One region of the Photorhabdus stackebrandtii genome, then DNA from elsewhere that is predicted to be linked to it. Evidence: predicted binding sites of a transcription regulator. Region 1 holds the regulator's gene; each other region holds the start of a gene.

Evidence for each region. Region 1 encodes CRP, which controls carbon source genes, mostly activating them, when cyclic AMP is high. Its sites were predicted from a motif close to ATGTGANNNNNNTCACAT; they were not measured.
Region 2: cdd (cytidine deaminase) is a predicted target of CRP. The motif match lies at 1,120-1,137, and genes of this name have one in related genera.
Region 3: focA (formate transporter FocA) is a predicted target of CRP. The motif match lies at 1,087-1,104, and genes of this name have one in related genera.
Region 4: gntK (gluconokinase) is a predicted target of CRP. The motif match lies at 1,158-1,175, and genes of this name have one in related genera.

Annotation. Positions count from the first base shown of each region.
Region 1 is NZ_PUJV01000020.1:24,092-26,302, reverse strand. It holds gene argD (bifunctional acetylornithine/succinyldiaminopimelate transaminase) at 1-896, shown strand, start outside; gene crp (cAMP-activated global transcriptional regulator CRP) at 946-1,578, opposite strand; gene C5470_RS15645 (OsmC family protein) at 1,900-2,211, shown strand, end outside.
Region 2 is NZ_PUJV01000002.1:149,943-152,153, forward strand. It holds gene C5470_RS02215 (CidA/LrgA family protein) at 1-354, shown strand, start outside; gene C5470_RS02220 (CidB/LrgB family autolysis modulator) at 357-1,052, shown strand; gene cdd (cytidine deaminase) at 1,193-2,077, shown strand.
Region 3 is NZ_PUJV01000002.1:70,059-72,269, reverse strand. It holds gene pflB (formate C-acetyltransferase) at 1-106, opposite strand, end outside; gene focA (formate transporter FocA) at 161-1,018, opposite strand; gene ycaO (30S ribosomal protein S12 methylthiotransferase accessory factor YcaO) at 1,344-2,211, opposite strand, start outside.
Region 4 is NZ_PUJV01000030.1:1,036-3,246, forward strand. It holds gene gntR (gluconate operon transcriptional repressor GntR) at 128-1,123, shown strand; gene gntK (gluconokinase) at 1,292-1,831, shown strand; gene gntU (gluconate transporter) at 1,831-2,211, shown strand, end outside.

The sequences.
Region 1 (2,211 bases):
CCGGAGCGGAAGCGAATGAAGCCGCATTTAAGCTAGCGCGTCACTATGCCATTACTCGTTACCATCCATATAAAACCAAAATCATCGCATTCCATCAGGGTTTTCATGGTCGTACTCTGTTTACTGTTTCTGTTGGTGGTCAACCAAAATACGCTGATGGTTTTGGGCCAAAACCCGCAGATATTATTCATGTGCCTTTTAATGACTTAGATGCAGTAAAGGCGGTCATGGATGATCATACTTGCGCTGTTGTATTAGAACCTGTTCAGGGTGAAGGGGGAGTCACGCCGGCGACACCCGCATTTATTCATGGGTTGCGTGAGCTTTGCGATAAGTATCAGGTACTGCTGGTATTTGATGAAGTACAAAGTGGGATGGGCCGTACCGGTAAGTTATTTTCTTATATGTATTATGATGTTGTGCCGGACATTATCACCACAGCGAAAGCATTGGGAAGTGGTTTCCCTGTTAGCGCTATGCTGACTACGGCGAATATCGCTTCGGCGATGGTGCCGGGAACTCACGGCACAACTTATGGTGGTAATCCGCTGGCTTGCGCGGTTGCAAATGCCGCTTTTGACATTATCAATACGCCAGAGGTCTTGGAGGGCGTTGAAAAACGTCATCATTTGATTGTGAATTTTCTGAACGATATCAATCAGAAATATTCGATATTTGGTGAAATCCGTGGCAAGGGATTGCTGATTGGTGCGGAACTAAAAGCGCAGTATCAGGGAAAATCTAAAGAGATCCTGCAACTGGCGGCTGAAAATGGTTTGATGTTATTGAGTGCCGGTAGTGATGTACTGCGTTTCACGCCTTCGCTGATTATCAGTGAAGAGGAGATAACCCAGGGGATGGAACGGCTGGATAAGGCAATTAGCCAGTTGGTGTAAATAAGAGTGAGAAAAATCAGCGCAATATCATGCGCTGATTAATCAGGAATTAACGTGTACCGTAAACAACAATTGTTTTGCCGTGTGCGGAGATCAGATTTTGATCTTCCAGCATTTTTAGAATACGGCCAACCGTTTCACGGGAACAGCCAACAATCTGACCAATTTCCTGACGAGTGATTTTGATTTGCATCCCGTCCGGGTGAGTCATTGCATCGGGTTGTTTCGCCAGATTCAGTAAAGTCTGAGCAATCCGGCCGGTCACATCCAGGAAAGCCAGGTTACCGACTTTCTCAGAAGTTGTTTGCAAACGGCTTGCCATTTGGGCAGATAAACGCATTAAAATATCCGGGTTTACCTGAATCAGTTGACGGAATTTTTTATAGGAAATTTCCGCTACTTCACAGGCACTTTTGGCCCGTACCCAGGCTGTACGCTCTTGTCCTTCTTCAAATAATCCAAGTTCGCCAATGAAATCTCCCTGGTTTAAATAGGAAAGGATCATCTCTTTGCCTTCTTCATCTTTAATCAAAACCGCAACAGAACCTTTTACGATGTAGTAAAGCGTCTCTGCTTTTTCGCCTTGATGAATAAGCGTGCTTTTGGATGGATATTTATGAATATGGCAGTGTGACAAAAACCATTCAAGAGTGGGGTCTGTTTGTGGCTTGCCGAGAACCATTCGCTTCATCCTCTGTTGTTATCGCTGCCTAAATAACACGAGAACCTAAAAGTTTCTCGTCAGGCTGGCTTATAAAGACACTAGCTTAACATATTAGTTTGCTGAAAAACCGACAGGTAAGGGTTTTATATAGGTTATCTGAAATTTGAAACTTGAGTATTGATCTTAACCCACATATACCCGGACCTGCTTCTGTTTTTAACACAGGAAAAGGATTCTGTCTTGTCTTGTATTGTTTCAGCATAATAAACCGCTCATTAGATTGCCAGTTTAATACTGAAAGAGTAGGCTTTGATGCAAAAAATGACTTAAGAGGTACTTATGCAAGCGCGGGTAAAATGGGTTGAAGGGTTGTCTCTTTTGGGGGAATCGTCTTCGGGTCATCAGATAATGATGGATGGAAATGCCGGTGATAAGGCACCAAGCCCAATGGAAATGGTATTAATGGCAGTTGGCGGTTGCAGCACGATTGATGTTATTTCTATTTTGCAGAAAGGCAGATATGACATAAGAAATTGTGAAGTGAAATTAACTTCCCGCCGTCGTGAAGAGGCACCACGCTTGTTTACTTCTATTAATCTGCATTTTATTGTTACCGGCAGGGATTTAACAGAGAAAGCGGTTGAACGTGCC
Region 2 (2,211 bases), on a different contig from region 1:
GCAGGCAATGCCATCTCTGCCCTGTTACCCATCGCAGTCCCCGGCAGTATTATCGGTATGTTGATATTGTTCGTCTTATTGGCTTTCCAATTGATCCCTACCCACTGGGTAAAACCAGGTTGCACTCTGCTACTGAAAAATATGACTCTGCTGTTTCTGCCTATCGGTGTAGGCGTTATGAATTATTACGATCAACTCAGCCAACAGATACTACCGATTGTCCTTTCATGCCTGATCAGCACCGCAATTGTTATGATTATTGTTGCTTACAGTTCCCATTATGTTCACCGCGCACGTCCAATTATCGGCTCTGTATCAGAAGTTAAGACTGAACAAGAAAAACAAGAGAAATAAATATGTTAAGTCACATTTGGTGGTCACTGCCATTAACATTGATTGTATTCTACGCCGCAAGAAAACTTTCACTAAAATTCAAAATTCCTATTCTGAATCCCTTATTGGTTTCTATCGCTGTACTGATTCCAATATTGTTAATAACCAATACCCCTTATGAACACTATTTCGCCGGCAGCCAAATTCTTAATGATCTGCTTCAGCCCGCCGTGGTTGCGCTGGCATTTCCTTTATATGAACAGTTGCACCAGATCCGCGCCCAATGGAAGTCCATTATCAGTATCTGTTTTATCGGCAGTATTGTCGCTATGGTTACAGGTACCGCTATTGCATTGTGGATGGGCGCAACACCTGAAATGGCCGCCTCAATACTGCCTAAATCAGTCACTACGCCAATAGCAATGGCAGTCGCAGATGCTATCGGCGGTATTCCGGCAATCAGTGCCGCTTGCGTCATTTTTGTCGGCATTCTCGGGGCAATATTTGGCCATAGCCTGTTCGATCTCTTGCAAGTGAAAACCAGAGCATCCCGCGGTTTGGCAATGGGAACAGCATCACATGCTTTAGGCACCGCCCGTTGTACAGAAGTCAATTTTGTTGAAGGAGCATACAGCTCATTAGCACTGATGACCTGTGGTATCATTACTTCACTGACTGCCCCTTTTGTGTTCCCGGTGCTGCTATACCTATTTGGCTAATTACCAGTTTAAAAATTTGATATAAATCTCTCAATTACCGGATTTAATTACATAATTTTCACTATTTATGTGATATAAGTCACATTATAGATCTAATCAGAGCACCTAGAATGATCTCAAGTTAATTTGGAGATCATTCTATGCAAGCTCGCTTTCGCTCTATTTGGGCCCAATTGCCATCTAAACTACAGGATGCACTTTTGCCCCATGCAGGAAACAACGACTTCCCTGCCATGTTCACGGCTGAACAAGCTGAATCTGTCAAGAAAACCTGTGGCTTTGACGATAACACCTTGGCTATCTCCCTGCTGCCACTCGCAGCGGCATGTTCCCTGGCTCCGATATCACATTTTAATGTCGGCGCAATTGCCTGTGGTGAAAGCGGAAATCTCTATTTTGGTGCAAATATGGAATTTACCGGCGTACCGTTACAGCAAACTATTCATGCTGAACAATGTGCTATTATTCACGCTTGGCTACGCGGTGAGAAAAAACTAACTTCTATCACAATTAATTACTCTCCATGCGGTCACTGCCGCCAGTTTATGAATGAGCTTAATAGTGGCACACAATTAGAGATCCACTTGCTAAAACAAGAGCCTTTAACATTAGGTGACTATTTGCCAGACTCCTTTGGTCCTAACGATCTGGGTATCACTACCCTATTGATGGATCCGGTTAATCATGGTTATAAACTAGAAACCACGGATAAATTAGTGCTCGTTGCACTGGATGCAGCAAACCGAAGCCATGCTCCATACAGTAATTCATACAGCGGTACAGCACTGCTGGGAAAAGATGGAAAAATCTATCCTGGGCGTTATGCAGAAAATGCCGCATTTAACCCAAGCTTACCTCCATTACAAGCGGCCTTGATCCTGATGAATATTTCTGGTGGTGATTGTCTGGCTATCGAAAGAGCGGTATTAGTTGAGGGAAAAAACAGCGAGTTGTCCCAAAAAAGTGCAACTCAATCCACACTTGCTGCACTAGGCTGTAGTAAATTTGAGTACCACACGTTCTAAATTCAGTGAAAAATGCGCTTTCCCTCTATTCAGATTATATATATCAATTAATGGGGAACACTATGGATACTATTACGGCAGAACTGCAACCGTGCGTATACGAAATTGGTATCGACGGCTTTGCCGGGCATCAC
Region 3 (2,211 bases), on a different contig from region 1:
GTGTATAGTTTTTCTGGATGAAGTCGCGAACGTTGACTTCGTTCTGCCAGTCACCCTGATTAAAACCTTGCCATGCTACAGAGAATTTTTCATTTAATTCAGTCATGATACTTCTACCTTTTAATAATCGAACTTTTGAGAAACCCGGCGAGGGAGCTAATTAATGTTTTTGCTCGCTACGCAGATAAATTAACCAGTAAGTCAACCCCACCAAAATTGCGCCCCCGATAATGTTACCGATAGTGACCGGAATTAAATTGTCAGTAACAAAGTGTAAAATGGTGAGTTGGGAAAATTGTTCAGGTGTTGCTCCCACATTGATCCAGAATTCAGTTGGGGCGAAATGCTTAATAACGATACCAAGCGGAATTAAAAACATGTTAGCGATACTGTGCTCAAAACCGCTGGCGACAAACATGCCTACAGGCAAAATCATGACAAATATTTTGTCGATTAAACTACGTCCGGCATAACTCATCCAAACGGCGAGACAAACCATCAGATTGGCGAGAACGCCTAAAAACAGGGCTTCAATAAACGTGTGGTGTACTTTATGGTCAGCCGTTTGCAGTACATTTAGGCCCCATAATCCGTTAGCAACATTATATTGACCGGCAAACCATATCACCGCGACAAAAAATAGCGCGCCAATCAAATTACCTAAATAAACGTTAATCCAGTTTTTAAACATTTGGTTCCAGGTTATCCGCCCGGTTGCTTTAGCAATAATTGTGAGCACCGTGGAAGTAAACAGGTCTGCTCCACAAACGACAACTAACATTAATCCGAGGGAGAAACAGATTCCGCCAACTAATTTTGCCAGCCCATAAGGGATAGAGGCGGTTCCTGTGGTGGCGGTAATATAAAAGACAAACGCAATAGAAATAAAAACCCCGGCAGTGATGGCTGATATATAGGTTATTGCAGGATGTTTGGTGGTTTTATAAACACCCATATCATCGGCGATTTGTGTCATTACAGCAGGTGGCAATAAGTTAAAAGGGTTGTCAGCTCGCATACTAACATTCTCTTTGTTATGCATTAGTTATTGTACGTAATGATAGTAACAAAGGCTCAAGGGAGTAAATTTGATATAGATCATAATACTCAGAAAGCTAATGTTGTTTTGATGGGGTTGAATAGATAAAATGCTAATGAATTTATTGAGTTACATGAATTAAATTTTTTTTAAATTTTATTGTATTTTTTTATTTTCTTATCGGAAGGCAATTTTATAAGTAAAAATTCAGGTTAAGTTGTTATTTATTTGTTATTTTAAATAAACTTAATTTAACCCGAATTTTACTTTTAATAATGAATTATCTTTTCAGCCAAATTGAATGTTATTTGGCATTCCAGAAATGATATTTGGCTTTTTGCAGCTTCTCATAAGCGGCTAATAAAGCTTGATGAGCAGACAGAGATTTTAAATCTGAATCAATTGACCACAGGCCATAAAAACATGTTTCACCGGCAACAGCCGCTGACGCTGCTTCAACAGCATTCTGCCCGTACATTTTTATGAATGCCGGGTAATATTGCGAAGGCGCTTTATCCGCTTCTAAAGCAAGTAAAAGCAATGTTTGCAGACAGCGATAATAGTTAGCCCGTTCAGCCGTAAAGATTGAGGCGTTAAAATCTTGGGTCCATTCTACCCAAATCAGCGCTTGTTCCAGATCACCACCCGCCAGCGCCAACATGGATTTCAGTTCACCAATACGTAAATTGCTCCAGCCATTGTCTTTACCAACAGCAATGCCAAGTAGTTCACGGACACGGGTAAAATCGTCCAGACCTTCTTCATCTAATTGCTCAAGCAGGGCCAGATATTCTGCCGGTTGCCATTGACTATCCGGTAGCGCAAATAAAATTTCACGCAGATGAATCCCCATAGTGTTATTGGCAATATGCAAATCTTCCACAGGATAAATATCAGACATACCTGGTACCAGAATACGGCAAGCATAAACACCAAGGTGCTCGTAGTCAGCAATATAAACTTCCGCATCCAGTTGTTTGAAGATAGCCATCAAGGTGGTAAATTCTTCTTCTGTGGTACCACTGAAATTCCAGTCAGCAAATGCATAATCAGCATCTTGTTTGAATAGATCCCAACTGATTAATCCGCTCGAATCAATAAAGTGCGTTTCCAGATTGGTGTGTTCCGCAACTTCTTCATTATCGAAAGTGGGGGCATTGAACACATCCAAA
Region 4 (2,211 bases), on a different contig from region 1:
AATAAATCGGGATCACTGTTCCACTACCAGGCTAAATTCAAAAAAAGCGTGTCCTGATAGTGTATAAATGTGTCATTGCACTATGTTTGTTATCCTAAACTTTACTAATTTTGTATTGCATTGAAATATGAAGAAAAAACGTCCTATTTTACAAGATGTGGCTGATCGTGTTGGTGTTACAAAAATGACAGTAAGTCGTTTCTTGCGTAACCCTGATCAAGTTTCTGAGCAATTGCGAAAGAAAATAGCTGATGCTTTGGATGAATTAGGTTATATCCCGAACCGAGTGCCGGATATTCTTTCTAATTCTACTAGTCATGCTATCGGTGTTTTGTTGCCTTCTTTGACTAACCAGGTTTTTGCGGAAGTTATCCGTGGTATCGAATATGTGACAGATCGTAATGGTTATCAAACCATGCTGGCTCACTATGGTTACCATTCAGAGAAGGAAGAGGAACGTTTAATTTCCCTGCTTTCCTACAATATTGATGGCTTAATTCTTTCTGAACGTACTCACACCCCACGGACTTTGAAGATGTTGGAAACGGCCGGGATCCCGGTCGTTGAGCTGATGGACTGTATTTCTCCTTGTTTCGACACGGCAGTCGGTATTGATAACTTTGAAGCAGCTCGACAGATGACAATGGCAATGATTGAACGTGGTTGTCAGCGGGTGATTTATCTTGGTGCAAGGCAGGATGAAAGGACAATTATTCGTCTGGAAGGTTATGAAGCTGCAATGAAAAGCGTAGGTTTAAAGCCAGGTAAGGTCATGACACCTGACAGCTCTTCTTACACCTTAGGGGGGCAGTTACTGAATGAAGCGCGAACAAAGTATCCAGATGTAGATGGTCTGTTTTGTACCAATGATGACCTTGCTATCGGCGCAATTTTTGAGTGCCAGCGTCAGGGGATAGCTGTACCGCATGATATTGCAGTAGCTGGCTTTCATGGTCACGATGTTGGTCAGGTGATGACACCAAAACTTGCCAGTGTGTTGACACCTCGTGACTTAATGGGACGGAAGGCAGCTGGATTATTGATGGCACGACTGAAAGGTGAACATGTACCACAGAAAATGATCGATATCGGTTTTCAGTTATCACCAGGAGAAAGTATTTAATCAGTCAACTGGATTTACGTTTTTTTGAATTTATTTGTAACAAATATCACATTTCCATTTCTTGAATATTCCGTGTTGTTGCGAAATTTACCTCTACTTCTGATAATGTTACCGATAACAGTTACCGGTAACATTTTGTGGGTGAAATATCTGCGCTAAGGAGTTTATATGGGAGATACCCAGCATTCGAATCATGTTTTTGTGCTTATGGGGGTATCCGGCAGTGGTAAATCTGCTGTTGCCAATGCTGTGGCTTATAAACTGGGCTCCGCTTTTTTGGATGGTGATTTTCTACACCCAAGATCTAACATTAATAAGATGGCTAAAGGTCATGCACTGAATGATGAAGATCGTAAGCCTTGGTTGGAATCACTAAATGATGCGGTTTTTGCTATGCAACGCACAAATCCAGTTTCCCTGATTGTTTGTTCTGCTTTAAAAAAGCATTACCGGGATATGCTGCGTGATAATAATAAGAATCTGTCATTTCTTTATATGAAAGGTGACTTTGATTTAATTGAAAATCGGTTGAAAGCACGTAAAGATCATTTCTTTAAATCTCAGATGTTGGTATCTCAATTTGAGACATTAGAAGAACCGGGTAGTGATGAAAAGGATGTTTATCTGATCGATATTAGATCGTCTCTTGATAAAGTGATTAATCACTCAATAAGAATAATTAATAGTGTCATTTCAGGGGGAAAATAATGAGTACTTTAACCTTAGTATTGACAGCCGTTGGCTCTGTTCTTTTACTGCTATTTCTGGTGATGAAAGCCAGAATACACGCTTTTGTTGCGTTAATACTGGTTTCTATGGGGGCGGGTGTTTTTTCTGGTATGCCATTGGATAAAATTACCGAAACAATGCAGGAAGGAATGGGTGGAACATTAGGCTTTCTGGCGATTGTTGTCGCACTGGGAGCGATGTTTGGTAAGGTTCTACATGAAACCGGTGCACTGGATCAGATTGCAAGTAAGTTACTGAATAGTTTTGGTGAAAATCGTGCGCATTATTCATTGGGAATCGCTGGTCTGGTTTGTGCTTTGCCACTGTTTTTTGATGTAGCGATTGTTTTATTGATTGGT